Regions from separate parts of the Paenibacillus xylanexedens genome, predicted to be linked through region 1. Evidence: predicted binding sites of a transcription regulator. Region 1 holds the regulator's gene; the other holds the start of a gene.
What was found. The regulator CtsR, encoded in region 1, represses protease genes until heat stress. The targets are predictions, from matches to a motif close to ATGGTCAATAAAGGTCAAACA.
Positions count from the first base shown of each region.

Region 2: a site for CtsR is predicted at 13,141-13,161, ahead of clpP (ATP-dependent Clp endopeptidase proteolytic subunit ClpP). Genes of this name have one in related genera too.

Region 1 covers NZ_CP018620.1:6,966,966-6,982,267, forward strand. Annotated here, with positions in the region: gene mcsB (protein-arginine kinase McsB) at 1-632, opposite strand, end outside; gene mcsA (protein-arginine kinase activator protein McsA) at 661-1,185, opposite strand; gene BS614_RS30455 (CtsR family transcriptional regulator) at 1,217-1,678, opposite strand; gene BS614_RS30460 (GNAT family N-acetyltransferase) at 2,140-3,315, opposite strand; rRNA gene rrf (5S ribosomal RNA) at 3,495-3,611, opposite strand; rRNA gene BS614_RS30470 (23S ribosomal RNA) at 3,755-6,680, opposite strand; tRNA gene BS614_RS30475 (tRNA-Ala) at 6,891-6,966, opposite strand; rRNA gene BS614_RS30480 (16S ribosomal RNA) at 7,075-8,627, opposite strand; gene BS614_RS30485 (molybdopterin-dependent oxidoreductase) at 9,340-10,713, shown strand; gene ligA (NAD-dependent DNA ligase LigA) at 10,841-12,862, opposite strand; gene pcrA (DNA helicase PcrA) at 13,145-15,302, opposite strand, start outside.
Region 2 covers NZ_CP018620.1:904,147-919,448, reverse strand. Annotated here, with positions in the region: gene rnr (ribonuclease R) at 6-2,795, opposite strand; gene secG (preprotein translocase subunit SecG) at 3,358-3,591, opposite strand; gene BS614_RS03970 (helix-turn-helix domain-containing protein) at 3,812-4,612, shown strand; gene BS614_RS03965 (DUF8051 family protein) at 4,711-5,079, shown strand; gene eno (phosphopyruvate hydratase) at 5,205-6,491, opposite strand; gene gpmI (2,3-bisphosphoglycerate-independent phosphoglycerate mutase) at 6,732-8,276, opposite strand; gene tpiA (triose-phosphate isomerase) at 8,278-9,030, opposite strand; gene BS614_RS03945 (phosphoglycerate kinase) at 9,067-10,248, opposite strand; gene gap (type I glyceraldehyde-3-phosphate dehydrogenase) at 10,400-11,407, opposite strand; gene BS614_RS03935 (sugar-binding transcriptional regulator) at 11,514-12,539, opposite strand; tRNA gene BS614_RS03930 (tRNA-Arg) at 12,999-13,073, shown strand; gene clpP (ATP-dependent Clp endopeptidase proteolytic subunit ClpP) at 13,250-13,846, shown strand; gene BS614_RS03920 (stalk domain-containing protein) at 14,017-15,114, opposite strand.

The sequences.
Region 1 (15,302 bases):
TATATTCCTCTTACCGTCAATCCCACTTGGGAAACTGCGGTTAGAATACGGCCGATTTGCTGTGTCATCACCAGGGCAGGCAAGTGCATCATAACCGATGCTCTGACACCTGTACCTACATTAGTAGGACAGCTGGTTAAGTATCCTCTGCGATCATCAAAAGCATAATCCACGTGCGCTTCAAAAGCATCATCTATTGCGGAAGCTTTCTCCCAGGCTTCTTTCACCTGGAACCCCGGATAGAGGCACTGGATACGAAGATGATCCTCTTCGTTAATCATAATACTGACTGACTCATCCTCACTGAGAATAACCGCACCATTCCTGGATTCATTCGCAAGACTTGGACTGATGAGATGTTTCTCCACCAGCACCCGTTTGTCGAGTTCGTCAATATCGATCAGATCCAACGTATGAAAATCCCCAAAGGCATGAACGTCATCGTATTGAAGTACTTCGCTCAGCTTATTCAGCACCTCTTCCGATTGCTCATTGGAAGCCAGCATCGGAAACGGAACATGCTGAAGGTTGCGTGCAATCCGGACACGGCTGCTAATGACAATTTCGGAATCAGCCGCATCACTGCGCATCCAGTCGCTGAGCGCCTTCTCTGTAAAGCGCAGATTAGGCATTACGCATCCCTCCTACTCATGACAAACTTTACTCCTGAGCTATTCCTTTTTCAAGTCCTCTGATCTGGTCACGGATCTGGGCCGCCTCTTCAAATTCCTCTTGCGCGATGCTCTCCTGGAGCTCACGCTTCAGATCAGCGATTTGCCGTTTCACCTTGATGCGACCACCAGCTCGTGCAGGCACTTTGCCTACATGGGACGTATTACCATGAACCCGCTTGAACAAAGGATCCAGACGACTGTCAAAATATTTATAACATGAACTGCAGCCGAACCGGCCTATCTTACTAAATTGTGCGTACGTCATACCACACTCTTCACATTGAAGAGCTTTTGCAGGTGGTGTTCCTGCCGATCCACTTTTGCCGGCTGGATCAAAATCAAGCAATCCGGACAACAAGTTGTGAATGGAAAACCCACCTGCTGTTCCAGGGATCATTTCCCCTTTTTCACGGGCACATGACTCACAAATATGGAATTCCGTCTTCTCTCCATTTACGATCTTCGTAAAATGAAGTGTCGCCGGACGTTTATTGCATTCTTGGCACAGCATATTGATGTACCTCCTTTGACCCCGATAGTTTTCATTTACCGAGCAAAGATATTAACATCGCCTTCAACATTCTGGCACGAATTTGATCCCGGTAAGGAAGTTTGACCAATATAACCTCTCTAGATACAGCAGCTCGCATCAACCCGGCTTCCCGCTTGCTCAAGAAGCGCGCTTCTTCCAATTGATATATCAGACCTTCGGCAGCTGTCTGCCCGATCTCTTCACCAATACTATGGTGCAAATGATTATGCAGAGCTGATTGGGCCGGTAATTCAATGCGCTGTATGCGAACATAACCACCACCGCCGCGTTTACTCTCTACCAGGTATCCCTTCTCGAGTGTAAAACGTGTGCTGATGACATAATTGATCTGGGAAGGTACACATGAGAATTGATCTGCCAGATCATTACGCTGAATTTCAACCATTCCTTCGGGACTTTCATGCAAAATACTCTTCAGATATCGTTCGATAATATCAGAGATATTACGCATCCAATCATCCTCCACTGTCTGAAACGTTAAGTCAATAAGGACCCACACGCCCCCACAGAGTACACCTTCTCTACCCATTTAACCAATTAGGGAAACAGCGAATCTTGCTTCCAAAGGTGTCAACAGGAGAGCGAAGGAAGCACGAAGGTCCTTTAATATTCCCTTGATCCTCCGATGAAATGAATCCCGTATATTGGCGATCATGCATCAGATTGTAGAAAGAAAGCTACTTAAGTATTAAACCTTTAGTTGACTTTGACTTTCTTTGACTTTATAACCATTATAGCATATTTTGTGGTTTTGCCAAGTGGGGTCACTATTCATTTTTTACGATTTTACACGAAATATTCCCCGGACACAAAAAAACCTCCCCAAAATTGCTGGAGAAGTCCATTTGTCTTTTAATCACGCCGTATTTCTATATAAGCTAATCAAGTTAAATGGAGCAGTGGGAATAGTCATCAGAAGAAATCGAGCAAATAGGTTTCCCGTTCAGGAATCGCTTGTTCCAAAGCCTTGATTGCTGTGTTCGGTCCGTGAATTCTTCCGATTCGTGCCATTTCCGTTGGTCTGCGATATCCCATCAGGACCGCGGTAAGGGATTGAATATCCACCTTAATTGTCTGATCATCATTAATTGGTTCCGATGTTTTCCATATGGATGCTGTTCCGTTCATTGCCACGTTTAATTGCCATACCCCTTCATTCCATGGAGCGTGGGCATCTTCTACCTGAAGTACAATCTGCACCGGTGAGTCCTGGCTTGCAAATGGATACTGGGATATAAACTGCTCTACACTAACGATACGCGCCATAAAATAAGGTACAATCTCCTGCTGAATCCGTGGGTTATCCAATTGGAAGGCAAGCGTATCACTGGCAGGCGCCTGCAACGTAACTTCCTGGATCATGGAATCATGGTTAGCAATAAAGGTCCACAGCCCTTGCCTAGCCTCTTCATTCAGATAGATGACCTCTTTAATGGTAAATTTATTTTCCTTAACTTCATATAAAAGATAACCTTGTGCTGCATCAGCTTCATCGTAATATACAGCCTTCTGGCTGGTCCCATTAACAAGAACTGAATTCTCCCACCTTGCATCATCCCGAACCAGAGTTCCGTTATAACGCTCAGCATAAGCACTGTATACTTCCTTTAATATGCTGAGGCCCGGATCCCCACGCCGAATTGTTCCAGGTGTCGCTTTTTTCTGAGGCAAATGAGCTGTAGGTACTTTATAACGTTTAAATTCAACATACGTCTCCCATCCATACTTCCGATAGAAACCAAAAGAGAATGGATGCAAGAATGATATGCTCTGTTTGTTACGATTCATTTCTTCCAACGCATGCTTCAGCAGACCCGCTACCAAGCCTTTGCGTCTATACTCTGGCCAGGTGGCAACACCCGCAATACCACCCATCTCGAACGATCTGCCATGAATATAGGTTTGAAAAGGAATGATGTGAAGTTTGGCTCCTAGCTGCCCGTCCTCATATACACCCCATATATCCTGTGACGAAAATTGACTCCGTCGTTTTTCTTTCTGTTCTTCACTCATTACTACTTGAAAAGCATATTCGGAGAGTGCCATCGCCGGTTCAAAATCATCTACCGTCAATTTCTGAATTTCCATGTTGTCCTACACCCCATTCGCTAGAGTTATTATCAATCCAAATCATGGCCTGATATCTGATATATGTACCCCTTAGAGTGTGTCAGAGGATTCTTACAAAGTCAAATAAGAGATGCTTTCGCATCCCCTAAAATAAACAAATAAAAACCACCACCGAATAACATCGGCAGTGGTTCTTCGCTTGGCGGCGTCCTACTCTCCCAGGACCCTGCGGTCCAAGTACCATCGGCGCTAGAGGGCTTAACGGTCGTGTTCGGGATGGGTACGTGTGGAACCCCTCCGCTATCGCCACCAAACGCGATTTGTCGAAGCATAGCTTCTTGAAATCAGATATGGAACTGAAAATCATACACACGTTCTGTGATGTACCAATTTTCATTTCAGAGATCATTCTCTGAAAACTAGATTCGAAACGAAACATGCGAATTACAACTTGCTATTGGATAAGCCCTCGACCGATTAGTACTGGTCAGCTCCATGCATTGCTGCACTTCCACCCCCAGCCTATCTACCTCGTCGTCTTCAAGGGGTCTTACATACTGGGAAATCTCATCTTGAGGGGGGCTTCACGCTTAGATGCTTTCAGCGTTTATCCCGTCCGTACATAGCTACCCAGCGGTGCTCCTGGCGGAACAACTGGTACACCAGCGGTACGTCCATCCCGGTCCTCTCGTACTAAGGACAGCTCCTCTCAAATTTCCTACGCCCACGACAGATAGGGACCGAACTGTCTCACGACGTTCTGAACCCAGCTCGCGTACCGCTTTAATGGGCGAACAGCCCAACCCTTGGGACCTACTTCAGCCCCAGGATGCGATGAGCCGACATCGAGGTGCCAAACCTCCCCGTCGATGTGGACTCTTGGGGGAGATAAGCCTGTTATCCCCAGGGTAGCTTTTATCCGTTGAGCGATGGCCCTTCCATGCGGTACCACCGGATCACTAAGCCCGACTTTCGTCCCTGCTCGACTTGTAGGTCTCGCAGTCAAGCTCCCTTATGCCTTTGCACTCTTCGAATGATTTCCAACCATTCTGAGGGAACCTTTGGGCGCCTCCGTTACTCTTTAGGAGGCGACCGCCCCAGTCAAACTGCCCACCTGACACTGTCCCCGCACCGGATTACGGTACCAGGTTAGAACCTAGATACGATCAGGGTGGTATCCCAACGTTGCCTCCATGCAAGCTGGCGCTCACACTTCAAAGGCTCCCACCTATCCTGTACAGATCGTACCCAAATTCAATATCAAGCTGCAGTAAAGCTCCATGGGGTCTTTCCGTCTTGTCGCGGGTAACCTGCATCTTCACAGGTATTAAAATTTCACCGGATCTCTCGTTGAGACAGCGCCCAAGTCGTTACGCCATTCGTGCGGGTCAGAATTTACCTGACAAGGAATTTCGCTACCTTAGGACCGTTATAGTTACGGCCGCCGTTTACTGGGGCTTCGGTTCACAGCTTCGGATTGCTCCTAACCACTCCCCTTAACCTTCCAGCACCGGGCAGGCGTCAGCCCGTATACTTCGCCTTACGGCTTCGCACAGACCTGTGTTTTTGCTAAACAGTCGCTTGGGCCTTTTCACTGCGGCCCCCTCGTGCTATTCACACTACCGGGGCACCCCTTCTCCCGAAGTTACGGGGTCATTTTGCCGAGTTCCTTAACGAGAGTTCTTCCGCGCGCCTTAGAATACTCTTCTCGCCTACCTGTGTCGGTTTGCGGTACGGGCACCATCACCTGGCTAGAGGCTTTTCTTGGCAGTGTGAGATCATGACCTTCGCTACTACAATTTTCGCTCCCCATCACAGCTCAGCCTTACAATGTGCGGATTTGCCTACACATCAGCCTTACTGCTTAGACGGACATCCATCAGTCCGCGTCACTACCCTACTGCGTCCCCCCATTGCTCATAACGGCTTACGGTGGTACAGGAATTTCGACCTGTTGTCCTTCGACTACGCCTTTCGGCCTCGCCTTAGGTCCCGACTTACCCTGAGCGGACGAGCCTTCCTCAGGAACCCTTAGGCTTTCGGCGGATCAGATTCTCACTGATCTTTTCGTTACTCATACCGGCATTCTCACTTGTATAATGTCCAGCGCTCCTTACGGTACACCTTCAACCCTTATACAACGCTCCCCTACCCCTGATGCAAAGCATCAAGCCATAGCTTCGGTGGTGTGTTTAGCCCCGTTACATTTTCGGCGCAGAGTCACTCGACCAGTGAGCTATTACGCACTCTTTCAATGGTGGCTGCTTCTAAGCCAACATCCTGGTTGTCTGTGCAACTCCACATCCTTTCCCACTTAACACACACTTGGGGACCTTAGCTGATGGTCTGGGCTGTTTCCCTTTTGACAATGGATCTTAGCACTCACTGTCTGACTCCCGGAAGTAAGTCTATGGCATTCGGAGTTTGACTGAGCTTGGTAACCCTTGCGGGCCCCGCACCCAATCAGTGCTCTACCTCCACGACTCTGTTTTCCGAGGCTAGCCCTAAAGCTATTTCGGGGAGAACCAGCTATCTCCGAGTTCGATTGGAATTTCTCCGCTACCCCCACCTCATCCCCGCATTTTTCAACATGCGTGGGTTCGGGCCTCCAGTGCGTGTTACCGCACCTTCACCCTGGACAGGGGTAGATCACCCGGTTTCGGGTCTACGTCCACGTACTAATTCGCCCTATTCAGACTCGCTTTCGCTGCGGCTCCGGCTCTTCACCTTAACCTTGCACGGGAACGTAACTCGCCGGTTCATTCTACAAAAGGCACGCCATCACCCCTAAAACGGGCTCTGACTTTTTGTAAGCACACGGTTTCAGGTTCTATTTCACTCCCCTTCCGGGGTGCTTTTCACCTTTCCCTCACGGTACTGCTTCACTATCGGTCGCTAGGAAGTATTTAGCCTTGGCAGATGGTCCTGCCGGATTCATACGGGGTTTCACGTGCCCCGCACTACTCGGGATCCGTCTCGGAGGGAACCAACTTTCAACTACAGGGCTTTTACCTTCTTTGGCGGGCCTTTCCAGACCTCTTCGCTTAACCGGTTCCTTTGTAACTCCATGTGAGACGTCCCACAACCCCAAAGAGCAAGCTCTCTGGTTTGGGCTTCTCCGCGTTCGCTCGCCGCTACTGACGGAATCACTATTGTTTTCTCTTCCTCAGGGTACTTAGATGTTTCAGTTCCCCTGGTATGCCTCTACACAACCTATGTATTCAGTTGTGAGTAACTGGAAATTACCCCAGCTGGGTTTCCCCATTCGGACACCCCCGGATCAAAGCTTGCTTACAGCTCCCCGAGGCAGTTTCGTTGTTCGCCACGTCCTTCATCGGCTCCTAGCGCCTAGGCATCCTCCGTGTGCTCTTAGTAGCTTAACCATTTTGTTCCGGTTTCGGTCGCTCGCTTCCCTTGTTTTGCTTGCGCAAAGCCAAAAGTCGCTCTCACCCGATACCATCACAAAAGCAATTTAACTACCTTTATACACTTGACTTGTTTGCACAAGTTCAGCTTAAAGGAATGTTCTAATTCGCGTTTGTTTCGTTTCGATATCTAGTTTTCAAAGAACAAGCCAAATAGATGAAATTGTTTGGTGGAGCCAAGCGGGATCGAACCGCTGACCTCCTGCTTGCAAGGCAGGCGCTCTCCCAGCTGAGCTATGGCCCCTCAAATTCCATCAAAACTGAACAAATGGATAAGTAACTGTGTTGCTGTTGCAGGTTCTAAGAACCTGCATATTTGAATGTTTCCGTTGCAGGAAACGATTCTCCATAGAAAGGAGGTGATCCAGCCGCACCTTCCGATACGGCTACCTTGTTACGACTTCACCCCAATCATCTATCCCACCTTCGGCGGCTGGCTCCTTGCGGTTACCCCACCGACTTCGGGTGTTATAAACTCTCGTGGTGTGACGGGCGGTGTGTACAAGACCCGGGAACGTATTCACCGCGGCATGCTGATCCGCGATTACTAGCAATTCCGACTTCATGCAGGCGAGTTGCAGCCTGCAATCCGAACTGAGACCGGCTTTGTTGGGATTGGCTCCATCTCGCGATTTCGCAGCCCGTTGTACCGGCCATTGTAGTACGTGTGTAGCCCAGGTCATAAGGGGCATGATGATTTGACGTCATCCCCACCTTCCTCCGGTTTGTCACCGGCAGTCTATCTAGAGTGCCCACCCGAAGTGCTGGCAACTAAATATAAGGGTTGCGCTCGTTGCGGGACTTAACCCAACATCTCACGACACGAGCTGACGACAACCATGCACCACCTGTCTCCTCCGTCCCGAAGGAAAGATACATCTCTGCACCGATCAGAGGGATGTCAAGACCTGGTAAGGTTCTTCGCGTTGCTTCGAATTAAACCACATACTCCACTGCTTGTGCGGGTCCCCGTCAATTCCTTTGAGTTTCAGTCTTGCGACCGTACTCCCCAGGCGGAGTGCTTAATGTGTTAACTTCGGCACCAAGGGTATCGAAACCCCTAACACCTAGCACTCATCGTTTACGGCGTGGACTACCAGGGTATCTAATCCTGTTTGCTCCCCACGCTTTCGCGCCTCAGCGTCAGTTACAGCCCAGAGAGTCGCCTTCGCCACTGGTGTTCCTCCACATATCTACGCATTTCACCGCTACACGTGGAATTCCACTCTCCTCTTCTGCACTCAAGTCACCCAGTTTCCAGTGCGATCCGGGGTTGAGCCCCGGGATTAAACACCAGACTTAAATGACCGCCTGCGCGCGCTTTACGCCCAATAATTCCGGACAACGCTTGCCCCCTACGTATTACCGCGGCTGCTGGCACGTAGTTAGCCGGGGCTTTCTTCTCAGGTACCGTCACCTTGAGAGCAGTTACTCTCCCAAGCGTTCTTCCCTGGCAACAGAGCTTTACGATCCGAAAACCTTCATCACTCACGCGGCATTGCTCCGTCAGGCTTTCGCCCATTGCGGAAGATTCCCTACTGCTGCCTCCCGTAGGAGTCTGGGCCGTGTCTCAGTCCCAGTGTGGCCGATCACCCTCTCAGGTCGGCTACGCATCGTCGCCTTGGTGAGCCGTTACCTCACCAACTAGCTAATGCGCCGCAGGCCCATCCCCAAGTGACAGATTGCTCCGTCTTTCCAGTTTCCTCCAGGCGAAGAAAACAATTATTCGGTATTAGCTACCGTTTCCGGTAGTTGTCCCAAACTTGAGGGCAGGTTGCCTACGTGTTACTCACCCGTCCGCCGCTAACTATCAGAGAAGCAAGCTTCTCTGATAGTCCGCTCGACTTGCATGTATTAGGCATGCCGCCAGCGTTCGTCCTGAGCCAGGATCAAACTCTCCAATAAAGTATTGAAAAGAGCGATAAGCTCATTTTGAATCTGACGATTCATTGTGAATCAAAAGTTACTATCCATTTGTTCAGTTTTCAAGGAACTTGTATGTCCGTTTATGTTGATGTTTGTCAACCGGACAGGAATCTTATCATATCATGTTAACTAACTTACTGTCAACACTTTGTTTTCGTCATCTTTCAAATGATTATGACAATCATTCGTTTGAAGCGACAAGAAATAATATATCACGTAGTGATTTATTTAGCAAGCATTTTTAATCAACCTTTTAATATCATCATATCTTCATCTACGCTGTCTTGTTTCCAACCTGTATTCGACAGATTAGCACATGCTCTGAACAAGTGAAAGGCTACCCTTAAAGTGCATTACATATAAAAGAAATAACTCATTTCTATAATACTGCCTTCTATAACCACAAGTAATAATGATCTAGATGAGTTTTAGTTAGAGTACCGATCGGGATAACGATCCCTGCCCTTCTGTTGGTTTGAAGAAAGTGATCCAAAAACTCTATAATAAGGTATATAGATATAGGGATAAGGTTAAGCAGTCAAGTGTACTACTTTCATAAGTAGCCTATGAACAATTGTATAACCATCTCGCATTGCACCTTTACACAGATCACGTACTCCATTCACAGCTAGCTATTACATATCCAAAGTTCTGAATAAACTCATTACTAACCTATATGGGGTGATCGCACTTGAAGCAATGGTTAAAGAACAGACGCAAAGGTTACGGCAAAAAGTTGGTTTCCATCCATGCTTGGAATGCCTGGATTGTTGTGATCCTAGCTATATCAGGTCTTATGCTGATAGGAGGTTTTTGGCGAGAGATACTCGGAATTGGACGTGTCTGGTTAAAATGGCTACATATCATCGTTGGGCTAGCTATGCTGGCACCCGTATTATATTACTTAATTTTGGCCGGAAAGCACTGGAAACAGCTTCGTAATAGGCCTTGGCAAAGGGTGAACACCATCTTTGTTCTTGCGCTGCTGGTAGGCTGGCTACTCTCGGGTATTGTATTATGGCAGTTCAAGCTAGCTGGACCTCGATGGTCGAATGCTGCACTTTTGATCCATGACCTGCTGACTTGGGTGGGCCTACCTTATATTATCTATCACTCCATCACTCGGACCAAATGGTTAAAGGATCCTGCACGTCGTGCGGTTAAAACCACTACAACTTCAACACGAACTCAAAATACAGCTGATCCATCTGATTCAATATCGGATGAAAAAGAAACTCCGGCTGCTATATCTTCTTCCCAGTTTGATCGCAGTTCCGAGAGAGATCCCCTCAAATCAGAGGAGCGACCTCAACCTTTGTATACACGACGAGCTTTCATCCGTTCTGCTGTGGGGGTTGGTCTCGCCGTGACTCTTGGTCCTACTTTTATATCCTGGGTAGGACGAAATCTCAAGATCGATAGCAGTATTGATAGCATGCTGGAGAACGACCCTAACCGTATGGTTCCTCTGCCACAACCACTGTCTGCCTCTTCACCTCCCATTGGAGGCGGAGCTGAAGGTCATTTCCGCGTATATACGGTTACGCCTATACCGTCCTTCTCCAATGCTAACTGGTCTTTCCGAATTGATGGACTGGTTGAACGGGCAAAGGTTTGGAATTGGGAACAATTCGTGAAGCTGACGCGCACCGTACAGGTTAGTGATTTTCACTGTGTAACGGGCTGGTCTGTATATAAGAATACCTGGGAAGGTATCTCTCTTGCACAGCTTTTGAAACAAGCCGGGGTTAAACCGGAAGCTCACAGTGTGAAATTTTATTCCGGTGATGGTGTGTATACGGATGCCCTTACGATGGATCAAGCGCAAATGGATGATATTATGGTCGCTGTCATGCATGATGGCAAACCTATCCCTGCTGATCTTGGCGGTCCGGTACGGCTCGTTATTCCTCAGATGTATGCCTATAAATCGGTAAAATGGTTGAATCGCATTGAACTCATCGACAGCGAACATATCGGTTACTGGGAAGAACGAGGATATGATAAGGATGCTTGGCTTACAGACGCATCTCAGCGCATCCCTAACAATTTAAGTGGATCATGATGAGATAAGATAAGATTGGTGAGCGTTCATTCGTTGTAAAAGTGATTCAATAAATAGCAAAAGCCCCCGATCACATATTCGTGTCTTCGGGGGCTTTCTTATATGAACTCTTTTGTTAATTCATCCTTTAACCCTGTGGGTTCAAGAGACGCACAAGTTCGTCCTCATCCTCAATCGTTGGAATACCGAGATCATGGGCTTTGGTTAGTTTACTACCTGCCTTCTCTCCGGCAATAACCAAATCTGTCTTTTTCGACACACTGCCAGTTACCTTCGCTCCGAGCGCTTCCAGTCTTTGCGTTGCCTCTTCCCGCGTCAATTGATGCAGCGTTCCGGTCAAGACGACCGTTTTACCACTGAAGAAGGAATCTTCCACAACAGCAACGGCTGGTGCCTCAGGTGCCTGAGCTTTCACACCCAAGTTGAGCATTTTCTCAATTGCAGCCTGTGTAAACGGATCTGCAAAAAAGTTTACGATGCTCTCTGCCACAATACCACCGACGTCGGGTAGTTCAACCAGTTCTTCCACGGTTGCATTCATAATGGCGTGCAGATCTCGATAATGATCAGCGAGCATGCGCGTTGTCGATTTACCTGTGTTCGGAATACCCAGTGAGTATAAGAAGGAAGCCAAGTCTCTATCTTTACTAAGCTCAAGCGCAGCGATAAGGTTGTTCGCTTTCTTTTCCCCAAATCGCTCCAGCTTCACCAGATCATCAAACTGTAACGTATACAGGTCAGCAGGCTCACGTACGTTCAATTCATCATACAACTGAATCGCTGTTTTCTCACTGAACGTCTCGATGTCCATAGCATCACGGGAAGCAAAATGGGAAATACGTGCCACCGTTTGTGGTTTACACGCAAGTCTATTGTTACAGAACAGATGCGCTCCGCGTTGCTCCAGTGGGAATCCACATGCAGGACACTGCTCAGGGAAGACGATCTCCTCACCATCACTCTCCTCCGTCACTTTACCCAGAATCTCAGGAATGACGTCGTTGGAGCGACGGATAAAGACCCGTGTGCCCAGAGCAAACTTCAGATTTTTGCGCTCAATATCGCCGACATTGTTCAGCGTACAGTTCTGTACCGTTACCCCGGCAAGTTCAACCGGTTCTACGCGTGCCAGCGGAGTTACTTTGCCAGTACGGCCCACATTCCATACCACAGCGTTAAGAACCGTCGTGGTCTCTTCAGCCTCGAATTTATATGCCACCGCCCAGCGAGGGAATTTATCGGTATAACCCAACACCTCGCGGGTGCGCATGTCCGTAATTTTGATAACAGCTCCATCGATCAGATAGTCTAGCTGCCCTCGGTTCTCCTGAATCGCGGCCAGTTGTTCCATCACATCATCAAACTCATGGAAATAAGTAATCGATGGATTAACTTTGAAGCGGTTCTCACGCAGGAAATCCATCATCTGCTGATGATTGGCAAACTGAATGTCATCCGAATAACCTACATTATAAAAATAAGCATTCAACCGACGCTCAGCCGTCGCCTTCGGATTCAGGTTGCGGAGCGCTCCTGCTGCTGCATTACGCGCATTCTTGAGTGGCTCTGCCGCTGTCTCATTGTATCGGTCCAAGACAGACAGATTCATGATGCCTTCACCCTGTACTTCAATCGTACCGCTTGTGTAAGGAATTTTGAGCGGAACGGATCGGATCGTTCTTACCTGTGCCAAAATACCTTCACCTACGGTACCGTTCCCTCGTGTAGAGGCTTGCACCAACTCACCGTTGGTGTATGTCAGGTTCAGCGTCAATCCGTCAAACTTCAACTCAATGACATAACCTGGTTCCGGTAAAGGCGTATCGGGATTTTTACTGTTATAGTCATTAATCAGTTTTAGTACACGGGTATTCCAGCTCCGAAGTTGCTCAATATTCTGTGCTTTGTCCAGACTCCATAAGGAGGATAAGTGGCGATGCGGGGTAAACCCCTTTAGCAGTTCGCCACCCACACGCTGTGTTGGAGAATCAGGCAGAACCATGCCGCTTTCCTGTTCCAGCGTAACCAGTTCATCGTACAGAAGATCATACTCCTTATCGCTGATCTGTGGCTGATCCATCGTGTAGTACTGATAATTATGCTGGTTCAGTTCGGTAACGAGTTGCTCCATCCGGTGCATCGGGTCCATACAGGGCCATCCCTCCGTTAATTTGATCTATGTAGAACGAACACTCCTATTGCACTGAACTGCGATAACAGAAAAACGTTCCATCGTTGATATCACTACATAATTTCAATGAATGAATATCCACACTGACACTCCGATAACAGAATAACTTTCCGATCGCTGTTATCTCCGGATTTCTTTTAATCCATTTTAAAAGGTGGAAATCCGGGGATAAAGGCGAACGCTATGCTTCTTCAAGTTATTTCTGCTCTCTCTGTTATCGTGCAAAAGGAGGTTTCGTTCTTATTCTACTTTCGTAATTGGGGCAAATCCGGCAAGCAAACGTTTCACACCCACCGGAGCCGGGAAGGCAATCTGCAGTTCGGTATCATTACCTGTCCCTTTGACCGCAACAATGGTGCCTGTCCCCCATTTACCATGCTGCACTTTATCTCCTGCCTTGAATCCTACTTCACCATCAGAAGCTACCGGCTTGGAAGCAGATGATGGCGTAGAATATGTTGGGCGGGAGACACTTGTGGTCACACGCGAAGTTGGCGTGGATGAGGTAGCAGATGAACCGCTTTTACTTTGGTGATCGAATAGCTTGGTGCCACCACCGAAGTTACTTCCTCCACTAGAACCTAGTCCGCGTCCACCATATGAGCCGCCTCCGCTACTGCCTCGGCGGTAACGATCACGAGCCATCGAGGTGTCTTCCTTCAGCTCATCCGGAATTTCATCCAGGAAGCGGGAAGGCGGGTTCGCTGTTGTACGTCCAAACAAGGTACGCATCTGGGCACAGGACAGGAACAGTTGCTCTTCCGCACGCGTGATTCCTACATAAGCAAGTCGGCGTTCTTCTTCCAATTCTTCATTGTCCATAAAGGCACGGCTATGCGGGAAGACTCCTTCCTCCATACCTACGATAAAGACAACCGGGAACTCCAGACCTTTGGCGCTGTGCATGGTCATCAGGGTAACAGCGTCGCTCTGATCCTCTTCATCATCGTTCATGCTGTCGATGTCAGCAATCAATGCCAGATCGGTGAGGAACGACACGAGCGTTTTGTCTTCATTATTTTTCTCAAATTCCATCGTTACCGACAGGAACTCATCAATGTTCTCCAGCCGTGCGCGAGATTCGAGTGTGTTTTCATTTTGCATCTCAAGACGGTATTGACTCATCTCAAGAATCTTCTCAGTCAGTTCAGTGACAGACAGATACTCTACCATCTGATGCAACGCAGCGATCATGTCATAGAACTCCACCAGCGCATTCCGCGTACGGCCAGCAAAACCAAGATCATCTACGACCTGAAGTACACGGAAAATAGAAATTCCACGCTCTCCTGCGGCAGCCGCAAGCTTCGCTACCGTTGTATCACCAATGCTACGTTTCGGTACATTAATGATCCGGGTAAGACTGATATCATCGTCGGGGTTGGATAACAGGCGCAGATACGCCAGAATGTCCTTGATCTCTTTACGATCATAGAACTTGATGCCGCCAACAATCTGATACGGAATATCAGACTTGATCAGAATTTCCTCTATAACCCGGGACTGAGCGTTGGTACGGTACAAAATGGCATGGTTCTGATAGGATTTGCCGTTCTTCACATTTTTACTAATCTCAGAGGTAACAAAATACCCCTCATCATGCTCGGAATCCGCACGGTACACCTTGATCTTCGAACCACCCTCTTTGTCCGTCCACAGTTTCTTCGGTTTACGCCCTGTATTCAGGCCGATCACTTCATTGGCTGCATTCAGGATATTGGAAGTTGAACGATAGTTCTGCTCCAGCAAAATCGTGTTTGCTTCAGGGTAATCTTTCTCAAAGTTCAGGATATTGCTGATATCCGCCCCACGCCAGCGATAGATCGACTGGTCACTATCCCCTACAACGCAGATGTTATGGTGACTGTCAGCGAGCATGCGGCACAGCATGTACTGTGCACGGTTCGTATCCTGATACTCGTCCACGTGAATGTATTGGAATTTCTTTTGGTAAAAGTCGAGGACTTCCGGCACTTCTTTGAACAGTTGAATGGTCTGCATAATGAGATCGTCGAAATCAAGTGAGTTGTTGGCTCTTAACCGTTTCTGGTACATCTTATATACCTTCGCCACAATACCCTCGAAATAGTCTCCCGACTGCTTCTCATATTGCTCCGGACTGATCAGTTCATTCTTCGCCGTGCTCATCATCGATTGAACTGCTTTGGGTTCGAATTTCTTGGTATCGATATTCTGATCTTTCATACAGCTACGAATTACAGATAATTGGTCCGATGAGTCCAAAATACTGAAGTTGGAGGTAAAACCAATACGTTCAATGTCACGGCGCAAAATACGCACGCACATGGAGTGGAATGTGGATACCCAAATGTCGCGGCCCTGGGAGCCACCTACGAGTTGAGATACCCGGTCTTGCATCTCACGAGCGGCTTTGTTC
Region 2 (15,302 bases), 990 kb from region 1:
TAGCTTTATTTTTTCTTTTTCCGTACAAAAGCTGCCGTGCCGTTACCAGCTGCACCTTTGCTCTTCTTCCGCTTGCGTCGTGGTGCTCCGCCTTCCTGAGCGCCACCAGGAGTTGCATTCTCTCCAATAAATACGCCGCTTGGCGAAGTGTTTTTGCGTCCACTTCCGCCTTTGCCACCTTTACTGCCGCCCTTGCCAGACTTAAAGCTTCCTTCACCGCGACCGCTGCCGCTGTTCAGACCACTTCCTTGTCCACCGGTTGAACTACTATCCGAACCACCCGATGTAGAGCTATATCCGCCTTTACCTGAGCCAAAACCAAAGCTCACTGCGCCTTTACCCCGGCCAGTTGATCCACCAGCATCACTAGCACGACGCTCACCTTTTGGTTTGCCGCCGCCTTTACCTGCGTAGCCACCAGATGAACCTGCGCCCGCGCCTGCACTTGCTGCTCCACCGCCACGTCCACCTTTGCTGCTTTCTTCCGTTGATCTGCCACCACGGCTGACTCCAGCAGCGGATGAGCTGCCTTTGCCGCCACGCGAACCGCTGAATCCACCTGGTCCACCCTTGGCACCACCGCGTCCGCCGCCGCTACTAGGACGTCCACCTTTACCGCCACGTCCGCCACCGAAGCCGCCAGGACGTTCACCGCGAGGTTTCATATCGACCATTTCAAAATCAATCGTATACTCTTCCATGCTTACACGTGCCACACGGATCTTCACTTCATCACCGATGCGGAAGACTTTCGAGGTACGTTCACCAATCAGAGCCATATGCTGATCGTCAAAATGGTAATAGTCGTCCGTGAGTGCGCTCAGGCGAATCAGACCTTCAACCGTGTTCTCCAGTTCAATGAACATACCAAAGCTGGTCACACTGCTGATCATGCCTTCGAACTCTTCGCCTACTTTGTCGAGCATGTACTCGGCTTTTTTCATTTTCTCCGTATCCCGCTCAGCTTCTACCGCCACACGTTCACGTTCAGAAGACTGCTGCGCAATATCGGACATACGTGCTGCCAAATACTCCTGACGGTTCTCCGGCAAAGCACCATTATTTTCAATGACTTCGCGAATCACCCGGTGAATGACAAGATCGGGATAACGACGAATTGGAGACGTAAAGTGACTATAGAATTCTGCCGCGAGGCCAAAGTGACCCGACATTTCAGAATCATACTTCGCCTGTTTCATCGAACGGAGCATCATCGTACTAATCACGGTTTGTTCTTTCGTTTCTTTGATATCCTCAAGCAACGATTGAAGCGCACGTGGATGAATCGCATTGCCACGTCCTTTGACCTGGTGTCCAAAATTCGCCGCAAAGGCGAGGAAATTTTGCAGTTTTTCCTGATCGGGATCTTCGTGCACACGATAGATGAACGGAACCTTCAACCAGTGGAAATGCTCTGCCACTGTTTCGTTCGCTGCCAACATGAATTCCTCAATGATTTGCTCGGCAATCGAACGCTCCCGTTTCACGATATCTACCGGTTTGCATTCTGCGTCCACAATGATTTTGGATTCTTCAAAATCAAAGTCAACCGCACCACGGCGCATACGCATAGCACGCAGCTTCAAGGCAATCTCTTTCATCAAATGGAAATCATCTACCAGATCCTTATATCGCTCGAGCAATTCCGGCTCTTCACCTTCAAGGATTTTACGGACGTTGGAATACGTCATCCGCTCTTTGGTTTTGATTACACTTGTGAAAATGTCATGTTTTACAACCTTCATCTGGTCGTTAAACTCCATTTCACATGACAGGGTCAGGCGATCTACCTGTGGGTTTAAACTACAGATCCCGTTGGACAGACGCTGTGGCAACATCGGAATAACCCGATCCACCAGATACACACTGCATCCACGGTTGTAAGCTTCCTGATCAAGCTTGGAATTCTCCTGTACATAATAGCCAACGTCGGCAATATGAACACCCAGACGATAGTTACCATTAGGCAGCTTCTCTACGTTAACAGCATCATCCAGATCCTTGGCATCTTCGCCATCAATCGTGACAATGTTAAGTCCGCGCAGATCACGGCGACCCTGTTGTACAATCTCTTCATCCGTGATGGATTCAGGTGCTTTTTCCGCCTCTTCTACCACTTCATCGGGGAAAGCTTCAGGCAACTGATGCTTGCGAATGACGGACAAAATATCAATACCCGGCTCATCCTTATGACCGAGAATCTCGATCACTTCACCCTCGGCTGCCGCACGGCCCTCCGGATAGCTGACGATCTTTGCTACGACCTTTTGTCCATCAACCGCCCCAGCAAAGTTGGTACGTGGGATGAAAATATCGCGATTAATCCGTTTATCATCCGGAATGACAAATCCGTACACCTCATGGCTTTGGAACACACCAACGACTTGTGTCACAGCACGAGTAACAATACGGACAATCTCACCCTCCAGTCGACCACCTGAAGGTCCTTGAGATGTGACTTTAACCAATACCGTGTCACCATTCATCGCACTCTTCATATCATTGGCGTGAATGTACACATCCGGGTGCTCCCGATCCTCAGGGATAAGGAAAGCAAAACCTTTGGCGTGAGCCTGTAAACGTCCACGTACCAAATCCATGCGCTCTGGCATGCCATAGCGATTGTTACGGGTCAGCAAAACTTTACCGGATTCCTCCAGCGTATTAAGCATAATCAAAAAGGCTTTGAAATCAGCTGCATCTTCAATAGCGAAGTGCTGTTCCAACTCCTGATAAGTCATAGGTTTATAAGCGGTTTCCCGCATGAAGTCGAGCAATTGTTGTTCTGTTATCATTAATATATTCACCTCGGGAAACATAAAAGTGTAAGCAAGTCTCATCTCTTTATGTATCGGAATTCTTACCATTTTCATGCAATACAATATCACTGCTGTGAAGAGTGTAGTAGTGCAACCATACTATCTCATACCCTAGTATACACGAATTCAATCCGGCCCATCCGTACCTCGCAAAAAAACCGCGGTTGCCGGGCGCTCCTCTAAAATCACGCTTTCACGTATCTCTACAGACATTTTATGCGATACACGTGCTGTGCGCATCTGGAAAAGGACTACATCCGAAAATTTTCTGTACACATGACATTCATTATAGGGAGTGAGTTCGCGTAACGAATAAGCGAGGGACATACCATACATGATAGGGGTGTGTTGCATGTTAAGGAAGGAAAACCAAAACAGAAGTGAGAAGAAGACCAAAAATCATGGAGTCTATAGATTAGATTGTTGGAAAAGTTTGGACTCGTAAGAATTTATTAAAAAACCCCCGTTTCTTCACGAAACGAAGGTTCATCAATTAAGCCATTAGCTCAAGCTATTCATTGCTCAGCAATTCCAAGTCTTACTTGGAAACAACCGTAACAACAATAGACAAAATCATAAATCCTGCACCCAGTACCACCGTTGCACGTTGCAGGAAGAGATCCAATCCGCGCGCTTTCGTTTTACCGAAAAGATGTTCCGCACCACCGGAGATGGCACCCGCCAAACCAGCGCTTTTCCCGTGCTGCAGCAATACTACAGTGATTAGACCGATCGAGAAAACAACGAGCAGCAATTTCAAAGCAATATCCATTCTTTCCACCTCCTACCCATGTGGGCATACATCTCACCATAAAAACAGTTACTTTAATTGTAACATAGCTATGGTTGTACTACAAGTAGTGATACAAATGATAAGGAGCTACTAATCTCATCTGTAAGTCATGATAATATGGGCATATGGTTTTAATCACATTATGTTCTCATCCAAGATAAGGACTTACTTTAGAAGCATATGATTTAGGGAGGGCAAAATGATTCAAAGATTTCAAGCCACAGACGCCCTTAAAGGCATCATAGATTATATATGGATTGTAGAACAAGACAACCTCACCCCAATGAACAGACAAGACATCATTATGCCGTTAGGTCATATTAATATTATTTTCAATTATAGATCCCCCTACTACCTCATCGAGAGAAAAAAACGAATTCTCATACCCAATTCATCGGTCATCGGTCAGATTAAAAGAGCGAAGCATGTCAAGTATGGAAAAAACTTGTACCAAATTGGCATTTCATTAACTCCTGTGGGGTACATTCAATCTTTTGAGTACCCCATTTCTCGGCTCACCGAACAAATATGCTCAGTAGTCGACGTATCCTCTGGGCTAGATCAATTACGTACCCAACTCACCAATACCAGAGATAACGAATCGATCATTACAGCGATCAACGATTATTTCATTGAGAGAATCAAGTTGAACCCTTTGGATACGCAGCGTGCTGATCATATGCTTTCTTATGCGGAACAGCAATGCGGAAACCTCAATGTCTCCCACATGGCAGCATATTTTGGATTTTCCATCAGTACGCTGGAGCGTACATTTAAGCGATATACAGGACTTACCCCCAAAGTGTATGGAGATATCGTGAAGTTCCAAAAAGGTATTGTGAATGCAAATTGGCACACTGAAATATATGAACAATACTACGACCAGTCTCACTTCATTAAGACATGCAGAAAATTTGCCGGTAAAACTGTAAGTGAACTTGAGAAGTCGGCTGACGAACTAACCCTTCGTTATCTATGGCAAGCCAAAAACAAATTTTAAGCCCTTATTTGCATGCTTATTTTTTACAATACAGTCAGCCTTATGACCTGATATACTTTAGCCACAACGACGATGGAGAGAGGATGGCGTTCGTAACAATGATGCTTATAGCAAGTATAATCGTACTTTTAAATGTCACTTTACTGGCGATTTTGGTTCCGGGTGGCCCCATTGAAAATCGGGATTTCTCCAAGCTTAAGGGAATTGTATTCTGGGGATTTAATCTGTTTTTGATTTTGCTTGGAGCTGGATCTTATATTGCCAGTTATCTTCTGTTGATTTCTTCCCCTCATGCTTTGTGGATTGCTCAAGTAATTGCCATTCTGTACTTTATCGTGTATGCTGTTGATCTCGCTGGCATATTTCCAAAATCCCCAACAAAAATGAGCAAGCCATTACTGTTACTCGAAATTATCAATATCTCTATGGCTATTTATCTATTTCTCTTTGTCACAGCTATCAGTTAAGGTGCAATATACATCCCTCGAACAAGTCCAATTACAGCAACCAGTCAGGTTGCTGTTTTTCTATTTATCTATAACACAAAAAGACAGACCGATTTCGCGGTCTGTCTAAAATTTGTAAAAACAACTTATTTTTTAAGGTTGTAGAATCCTTTAAGACCATTGTATTGAGCCAGTTCACCCAGTTGATCCTCAATGCGGAGCAATTGGTTGTACTTCGCGATACGGTCTGTACGGGAAGGAGCACCCGTTTTGATTTGACCAGCGTTAGTTGCAACAGCGATGTCAGCGATTGTGCTGTCTTCGGACTCACCGGAACGGTGAGAGATTACAGCTGTGTATCCTGCGCGTTTAGCCATTTCAATAGCATCAAATGTTTCAGTCAATGTACCGATTTGGTTAACTTTGATCAGGATGGAGTTACCGATACCTTCGTCGATACCTCTGCCCAGACGCTCAGTGTTTGTTACGAACAGGTCATCACCAACGAGTTGTACTTTGTCTCCCAATTTCTCAGTGAGCAATTTCCAACCATCCCAGTCATCTTCGGACATACCGTCTTCGATTGTGATGATTGGGTATTTCTCAACCCATGAAGCCAGAAGGTCAACATACTCAGCGGAAGTGTAAGATTTACCTTCGCCAGCAAGTGTGTACTTACCATCTTTGTAGAACTCAGTGGAAGCTACGTCCATACCCAAGAATACGTCAACGCCTGGTTTGTAACCAGCTTTTTCAATAGCTTCGATGATTGTAGTGATTGCTTCTTCGTTCGAACCAAGGTTCGGTGCGAAACCACCTTCGTCACCTACAGCTGTGTTCAAGCCTTTTGAGCTCAATACGGATTTCAAGTTGTGGAAGATCTCTGCACCTACGCGAAGAGCTTCTTTGAAGCTTGGTGCTCCAACTGGAAGAACCATGAACTCTTGAACGTCGATGTTGTTGTCAGCATGCTCACCACCGTTGATGATGTTCATCATTGGTACTGGCAATGCTTTAGCGTTGAATCCGCCCAGGTAAACGTACAATGGCAGGTCCAGAGCGTCAGCAGCTGCGCGAGCTACTGCCATGGATACAGCCAGGATTGCGTTAGCACCCAGTTTACCTTTGTTTGGCGTACCATCCAAAGTGATCATCAATTTGTCGATACCCAGTTGATCCAATGCATCCATACCGATAACTTCTGGAGCGATTGTTTCGTTTACGTTTTTAACAGCTTGCAGAACGCCTTTACCGAGGTAACGGGATTTGTCACCATCGCGAAGCTCAACTGCTTCGTGGGCACCAGTGGATGCACCAGATGGAACGATTGCGCGTCCGATTGCGCCGGACTCCAGGTATACTTCAACTTCTACTGTAGGGTTACCGCGGGAGTCGAGGACTTCGCGAGCGTACACGTCAGAAATAATAGTCATTTGTGATAATCTCCTTTAAATTTAAATTTATTATAAATTAGGACCACTTGTGTTTTCCCTTTTCCACTACGTCAGCAGAATTGTCCTCTGATCGCTGTTATCCATGATTCCTTTGAACTTATTTTCATAAGTTGGAATCATGTGATAAAGGCGAACGCGTTGCTTCTTCGGACAATTTCTGCTTCCTTCGTTCTGGGGTAAACTCCAAACTTCCCAATTTCATATATGTTGTTGCGTAACTTATTTACGGGTAGCGATGACGGATGTACCTGTCATCTCAGCCGGTTTAGGCAATTGCATCAGGTCAAGGATCGTTGGCGCGATATCTGCCAGGATTCCGCCTTCACGCAAGGTTACATTGGCATCCGTAACGATGAATGGAACCGGGTTCGTTGTATGAGCTGTGAACGGACGTCCTTTCTCATCGAACACCATATCCGCGTTACCATGATCCGCAGTGATCAGTACAACGCCGCCTTTGGCAAGTACTGCATCCACAACACGGCCCATGCACTCATCTGTTACTTCAACCGCTTTGATGGTAGGCTCCAGCATGCCGGAGTGTCCAACCATGTCAGGATTAGCAAAGTTCAGAATGATGGCGTCATGTTTGTCTGCTTTGATCTCGCGAACACAAGCATCAGCTACTTCATACGCACTCATCTCCGGTTGCAGGTCATACGTTGCAACTTTTGGTGAGTTGATCAGTACGCGAGTTTCGCCCGGAAGCTCCACATCACGACCGCCGCTGAAGAAGAAGGTAACGTGCGGGTATTTCTCAGTTTCTGCAATACGCAGTTGTTTTTTATTGTTCTGTACCAGAACTTCACCCAGCGTGTTGTCGAGGTTCTTCGGCGAGTAAGCCACATAACCTTCAACTGTCTCGCTGAACAAAGTCAAGCATACAAAGTGCAAGCCCACAGGGAACTTCGGACCACGATCGAAACCGCGGAAATCCTGGTTTGTGAATACTTGCGACAACTGGATCGCACGGTCAGGACGGAAGTTGAGGAAGATAACGGAATCGCCGCTCTCAACCAAACCTACCGGCTCACCATCCGCTTTGACGATAACCGTTGGTTCAACGAATTCATCAAATACGGATTTCTCATACGATTCTTCAACCGCTTTGAGTGGGTCAGTGTATTTCGGTCCATCTCCATAAACGATGGCGCGGTATGATTTCTCAACCCGTTCCCAACGTTTATCACGGTCCATCGCGTAATAGCGACCTTGAACCGTTGCGATTTTACCTACTCCGACTTCTTCAATCTTGGCGATCAGCTTCTGCATGAAGTCTTTACCACTGTCTGGCATAACATCACGGCCATCCATGAAAGCATGAATATATACATCATTCATTCCTTCTTTTTTGGCCAGATCCAGCATAGCAAACAGGTGGTCGATGTGACTATGTACGCCGCCATCGGACAACAAACCGTAGAGATGAAGCTTTTTGCCGCTTTGTTTCGCTTCGCGAACCGCTTTGACAAGTGTTTCATTGTCGTAGAACTCGCCGTCACGAATGGATTTGGAGATACGGGTCAAATCCTGGTATACGATCCGGCCGGCACCAATGTTCAGGTGACCTACCTCGGAATTTCCCATTTGCCCTTCTGGCAAACCTACAGCTTCACCGCAAGCAGTGAGTGTTGTATGTGGGAATTGGCTCATGAAACGGTCGTAGTTCGGTTTTTTGGCTTGCGCTACCGCGTTGCCTTCCACCGTGTTACGCAGACCAAAGCCATCCATGATGATCAGTGCTACAGGTTTTGGAGCTGTCATCTTACTTCGCCCCCTCAACAAGCGCGATGAACGAAGCCGGCTGCAAGCTGGCACCGCCAACAAGCGCGCCGTCGATGTCGCTTTGTCCGAGGTATTCTGTTACGTTCTCCGGTTTAACACTGCCGCCGTATTGAATACGAACTGCATTAGCTACCGTCTCGTTGTACAGATCCTTCACCAGCGTACGGATGTAAGCAATAACTTCATTCGCATCTTGGGAAGTGGAGGATTTGCCTGTACCAATCGCCCAGATTGGCTCATAAGCGATAACAACTTGTGCCGCTTGCTCTGCAGACAGACCTGCAAAAGCAGCTACTGTTTGCACTTTGCATACGTCTTTTGTTTGGTTCGCTTCACGCTCTTCAAGCGTCTCACCAAGGCAGAAGATTGGAGTCAAACCGTGACGGAATGCTGCATGCAACTTTTTATTGACAGTCTCATCGGTTTCCGCAAAATATTGACGGCGCTCCGAGTGACCAATAATGACATAATCCACACCCAGGTCTTTCAGCATCACGCCGCTGATTTCACCTGTGAATGCACCGTTATCTTCAAAATGAAGATTTTGTGCACCAATTTTGATGTTTGTGCCTTTAACAGCTTCTACCAGGGATGGCAGATTTGTAAACGGTGCGCAGATTACAGTTTCCACGCCTTCAACTTCCGCTTTTCCTTTAACTTCCTGAATGAAGTCATTGGATTCGGAAACCGTTTTGAACATTTTCCAGTTACCTGCGATAATCGGTGTTCTCATGGGTTTCAACTCCTTCATGCTATAGGCTACTAAAACTTACTTGTCGTTCAATGCCACTACGCCTGGAAGTACTTTACCTTCCATGAACTCGAGCGATGCACCGCCACCTGTAGAGATGTGGTTCATCTTGTCAGCCAATTTGAACTTCTCAGCTGCTGCTGCGGAGTCACCGCCACCAATTACAGTGTAAGCTTCTGTCTCAGCGCAAGCTTCCGCTACTGCACGAGTACCGTGGGAGAATGGCTCGATTTCAAATACGCCCATTGGTCCGTTCCACACAACCAATTTGGAGTTTTTGATTACATCAGCATAGATCTCACGTGTTTTAGGACCGATGTCGATACCTTCCCAATCTGCTGGGATACCATCGATGTCAACGATTTGTGTGTTTGCTTTCGCACTGAAATCGTCAGACACTACGATATCTACCGGCAGGTAGAAGTTTTTACCCAGTTTTTTCGCTTTTTCGATAAAACCGAGAGCAACATCAAGTTTGGAATCATCCAGCAAGGATTGTCCAATTTCATGTCCTTGTGCTTTGAAGAACGTGTAAGTCAGACCGCCACCGATGATTACGTTGTCTGCAATGTTCAGCAGGTTGTCGATTACATCGATTTTGTCCTTAACTTTGGATCCACCAATGATAGCTGTAAAAGGACGCTCAGGGTTGGAGATTGCTTTACCCAACACTTCAAGTTCTTTCTCCATCAACAAACCGGACACTGCTGGAAGCAAGTGAGCGATTCCTTCAGTCGAAGCGTGTGCTCTGTGAGCCGCGCCAAACGCATCGTTAACGAAAACATCAGCCAGTTCAGCAAATTGTTTTGCCAGTTCCGGATCGTTTTTCTCTTCGCCTGCGTGGAAACGAACGTTTTCAAGCAACAATACGTCGCCGTTGTTCAGTTCAGCGATTTGAGCTTTAACAGCGTCACCAACAGAACCGTCAGCTTTAACAACTGTTTTACCAAGCAATTCAGACAAACGCTCAGCTGCTGGAGTCAAACGCAAGGATTCAACCACTTCGCCGTTAGGACGACCCATGTGGCTTGCCAAAATGACTTTAGCGCCTTTTTCAATCAAGAAGTTGATTGTAGGAAGCGTTGCACGAATACGTTTGTCATCTGTAATTTTACCATCTTCGAGCGGCACATTGAAATCTACACGGACAAAAGCCCGTTTTCCTGTCAATTCGATATCGCGTACACTTTTTTTGTTCATCTGTATTTCCTCCGCACCCATGTATTTGGTGGACCAATCAAGAGCTAAAATCCCTCGTCAATCCTGGTGTTTTTGAGAAATTTGCAAAATGTAGATATATAAAGAGCGGAAACAATATAGCATCTGTTTCCGCTCTATGTTATTACAGATATTACTTAATCATTTTTGCAAAGTGCTCCAAAGTGCGGACCAATTGTGCAGTGTAGGACATTTCATTGTCATACCAAGCTACAGTTTTAACCAATTGTTGGTCGCCAACAGTCAGAACTTTAGTTTGAGTTGCATCAAACAGGGAACCGAAAGTGATTCCTTGGATATCGGAAGATACGATTTCATCTTCTGTGTATCCGAAAGTTTCTGGATCGGAAGCTTCTTGCATAGCTGCGTTAACTTCTTCAGCAGTTACTTTTTTGTTCAGAACAGTTACGAGCTCAGTCAGGGAACCAGTAGCTACTGGTACACGTTGAGCTGCACCATCAAGGATGCCTTGCAGTTCTGGGATTACCAGACCGATTGCTTTAGCAGCACCAGTTGTGTTAGGGATGATGTTTTCAGCTGCTGCGCGAGCACGACGGAAGTCACCTTTAGGGTGTGGAGCATCCAACGTGTTTTGGTCGCCAGTGTAAGCGTGAATTGTAGTCATCAAACCTTGAACGATTCCGAATTTGTCTTGCAGTGTTTTTGCCATAGGTGCCAGGCAGTTTGTTGTGCAAGATGCGCCGGAGATTACAGTTTCAGTACCGTCGAGGATTTCATGGTTTACGTTGTAAACGATGGTTTTCATGTCGCCAGTAGCTGGTGCGGAGATAACAACTTTCTTAGCTCCACCTTTCAAGTGTTTCTCAGCTGCTTCTTTAGTTGTGAAGAAACCAGTACATTCCAGAACGATATCTACGCCCAGGTCGCCCCAAGGAAGTTCTTCCGGGTTACGGTTAGCCAATACTTTAACTTCTTTGCCGTTCACTTTGAAGAAGCCATCGTGTACTTCAACATCGCCATCGAAGCGACCTTGAGTTGTATCATATTTGAGCAAATGAGCGAGCATTTTAGCGTCAGTCAAGTCGTTGATTGCTACTACCTCGATGCCTGCTACATTTTGAATACGGCGGAATGCCAAGCGTCCAATACGTCCAAAACCGTTAATACCTACTTTAATCATGAGTAAGTTCCTCCCAAGTTTTGATTAATTTTTTATGAAACTTATATATTCAAGACAGACGGTGAAGTCCGTCAAGACAACAATAGTTGTGATGCAAAGTAAAACCTTATTCCATTTCAGCAACGATGACTTCGGCAGCAGCCTCATCAATAATCAGAATATCTTCCTGACCAAATCGTAACACGGAATGTATAGCAGCAGCTTTGCTTTTGCCACCTGCAATACCAATCACAACATCGGTTCGTTCAATATCCTGAAGTCGCATACCCAGTGTAAGCATGGTATGTACCACCTTACCCTGATCATTAAAGTAATAACCAAAAGATTCAGATACGGCTCCTTGCTCCTGAAGTTCATCTATAATCTCCGTCGCAAGTTTGCGTCTTTTGGCCATCTCTACGGCATCACCGATTCCATGAATAACAATCCGTGATTGCCTGATCAGCTGCAGAATCTCCTGAACACTAGGGTCCTGGATTAATGATTCATAGGCATGGTCACTGAGCAAATCCGGTACATGCAGGAGTTTGTATTGCGCCCCTACCCGTTTTGCCATTGTGGATGCGATCGTATTAGCCTGAATTTCAAGGCTTTCTCCAAGTCCACCGCGTGCTGGTACGAACCAGACACCTTTTAGCGATGTTGGCGGATTTAGTTGTTCTGCGACTTCGGCCGTTGTTGAACCGCCAGTAACGGCGACAACGTCGTTGTCACTCATGATATTGCCGAGAGCCTTCGCTCCGGCTCTGCCCAGTTCCCTTTTGGCAAATGGAGAAACGTCCGAATCACCAGGAACCACAACTACCTTTTGCAGACCGTAGGCTTGCTTGATGCGCTCTTCCAGCTCGGATAATCCGAACAGCTCTTTGGCTACGGGTTCTAACTGCTGCAGCAAATCATACCCTGCCTCGCTGATCTTCATTCCTGCACTGTCAATTTCAATAAGTCCCTGAGCCTTTAACAGATCGGTCTCAGCCCTCAGAACCCGCTCGGTCATCTGCATGGAATTAGCTAACGTTCTCCGTCCGATCACATCCGATAACATGATCTGTTGCAGAATCGTATACCTCTTTTTCAAGATATCCATGAGATCAGGCAGAAGCTGCTTTTGTACTTCTAAAATCGTTCGCATGCTTTCCACTCCCGCAAGTTCTCGTTCTAAGCTCTCTTTCGTGGCCCTAAAACGTCCCGGGTTAACTTTTTAAGTCCCACGTCTATTCTACCTAAAACTGACGTGACATGCAAGTGTTTCAACGTGTTATTTCGACACGCATGCAGCGTTTGTACGCGCCTATTTTCACAATCCTAGACTTCCATGATCTACGACTAGCTCACGCATACCATATATAGAAGAAACAAATGAATTCAATCTACATATCGCTCAGAATCACATTTCATACAGCATGTCCAAAACCTCTAATAGCATTTACTTAAATGCACTCTTTATCCACTCTTTCTTCATCATGATCATTTTTAGGTTAATCCAAACCAATACCACAACGAACTGCTTGCAATTAAATATTTCATGAGCTATAATCATTATTGCTGTCATATATTTAGAAAGCTACATAAATTGGTAGCAAAGTAATGTGCGCCCGTGGTCCAATGGATATGACGTAGGCCTCCGAAGCCTGAGATCCAAGTTCGATTCTTGGCGGGCGCGCCATTTTTATTTAACAGCTCATAACCCATTTAACCAATGAAACCGGAAAGGTTTCTTTTTTTTGCAAGTTAGTTTGACTTTCTTTGACTTTTTGTTTGGAATTGTTTATTATGTGGGTAATACGGTAACAGTTTAAGTATAAACACCAATAACTTTTACATTCCAAGGAGGTTTTTCACGTGAGTTTTATTCCAATGGTCGTTGAACAGAGCAACCGGGGTGAGCGCGCCTACGACATCTACTCCAGATTGCTGAAGGATCGTATTATTTTCCTTGGTAGCGATGTTAATGACGTAGTGGCTAATGCCATTATGGCACAGATGTTGTTCCTGGCTGCGGAAGATCCGGAGAAAGACATTCACTTATACATCAACAGCCCAGGCGGATCGATTACAGCCGGTATGGCGATTTACGATACAATGCAATTCATCAAACCGGATGTATCTACCATCTGTGTAGGTATGGCGGCTTCCATGGGTGCATTCTTGTTGAATGCCGGTGCAAAAGGTAAACGTTTTGCATTACCAAACAGTGAAATTATGATTCACCAACCACTTGGTGGTGCACAAGGTCAGGCTTCTGACATCGAAATCCGTGCTCGCCGCATTTTGAAAATGCGTGATACGTTGAACCGCATCATCTCTGAGCGTTCAGGTCAACCGCTGGAGCGGATTGAGAAAGATACAGATCGTGACTACTTCATGAGTGCTGCTGAAGCCGCCGATTACGGTATCATTGATAAAGTCATCGAAAACGTAGGATCACAAGGCATCTAAGTGTGACGTAGACCCCGGTCTACGAGTTAAACGTAATCAACACCTAACGTAAACAGCAACACTTCGTGTGTTGCCCATACGCAAAGAAGCCCTCATCATAATCATGATGAGGGCTTCTTTTTTTTCATTTTATAAGGAAGATAACTTAAAAGTGCATAATAATGATTTCTTTATTTGGTTATAGATACATTACTGAAAGGTTCTGTGCCTTTAGGGAGAAGCTCTTTGTACGTAAATGGCATTTCAGGGAAGCCTTCTGCGTACGCCGTATACTCATACAACTGGAAGAACACAACTACACCCGTTGGTGTCACATAGTAATCTTGATCTTTATTCAACCCTTTATAACCGTCGAGGTATCCACCGCGGGCTTTCAGTTGCTCACCCACTTTTTTACTCAACGTCTCGCGCATGGTTTTGTTATTTTGAAGCACATCATCTAACGTAAGCTCCTTGCCTGTGTCCAGTGCAAAGGTGTGGCCCGTACGGTATGTCATGCCATGAGCGCCGGCATAATCCTCATATCGTTGTGTAATGAGTCCCAGCACGCCTTTTTCGTTGTACGTCACTACATAAGAGCTCTCAAATGCATATGGACGGTTGGCTGTTGCACCGCCGAATTCAGATGTCTGTTTCTTGAAGTCAGCTACATAAGCATCCACTTCGTCTTTCAACACTTTGTTGATCGCTGCTTCAGCTTCTTTGCTGGCAAGTCCACTCACCTGTGGATATTGAACATCTACTTCAGCATTTTTCACAGTGGCATTAACTGTTGCCGCTTTAATTTTAACGTTATTTTGTTTCACCTTGCTGAGTGTCAAAGTTTTGGTTTTGCCATCCCAATTCCCCTGTACACCCAGATAATCTCTCATTGCCGAGAATGGGATATATAATCTGCCGTTGATCAGCTTTGCGTCCACTTGAGGGTAATAACCGTTAATGTAAACGTTTGGTTGTCCATCCATCAGGCTAACGGTCATCGCATTGTTGGCTGCTGTTACCGTATATGACTTGGTTTTCGCATCATATTTCAGCGTTCCACCTGCCACATCTTTAACTGCCGTAAGAGATACCCAAGTTGAACCACCTTGAAGAAGTCCTTTTTGAGTCAGTGTTTTTCCACCCGATCTCAGAGTTACCTCAGCCGGGGTTGTCACTTTTGAGGATACCGATGCTGCCTGAACCGAACTATCCTGCCATACCGAACCGCTACCTACAATAATTCCTGCTGCAAGCAATGCACTTGTCCATTTTTTCCATGATGTCATATATAAAACTCCTCTCTGAATTCACAATTAGGGATCATTGCGTATGTAATCCTGACCTGATCGCATATCTCATACGCTCACCTCTTTATTATAATTAACCCGATTTCGGAAAGGTTTACAGCTCGAGTTACAATGTTGATGAATATCAGTAGGAAAATATAAGGGGATATGACCTTTTTGTCACGAAC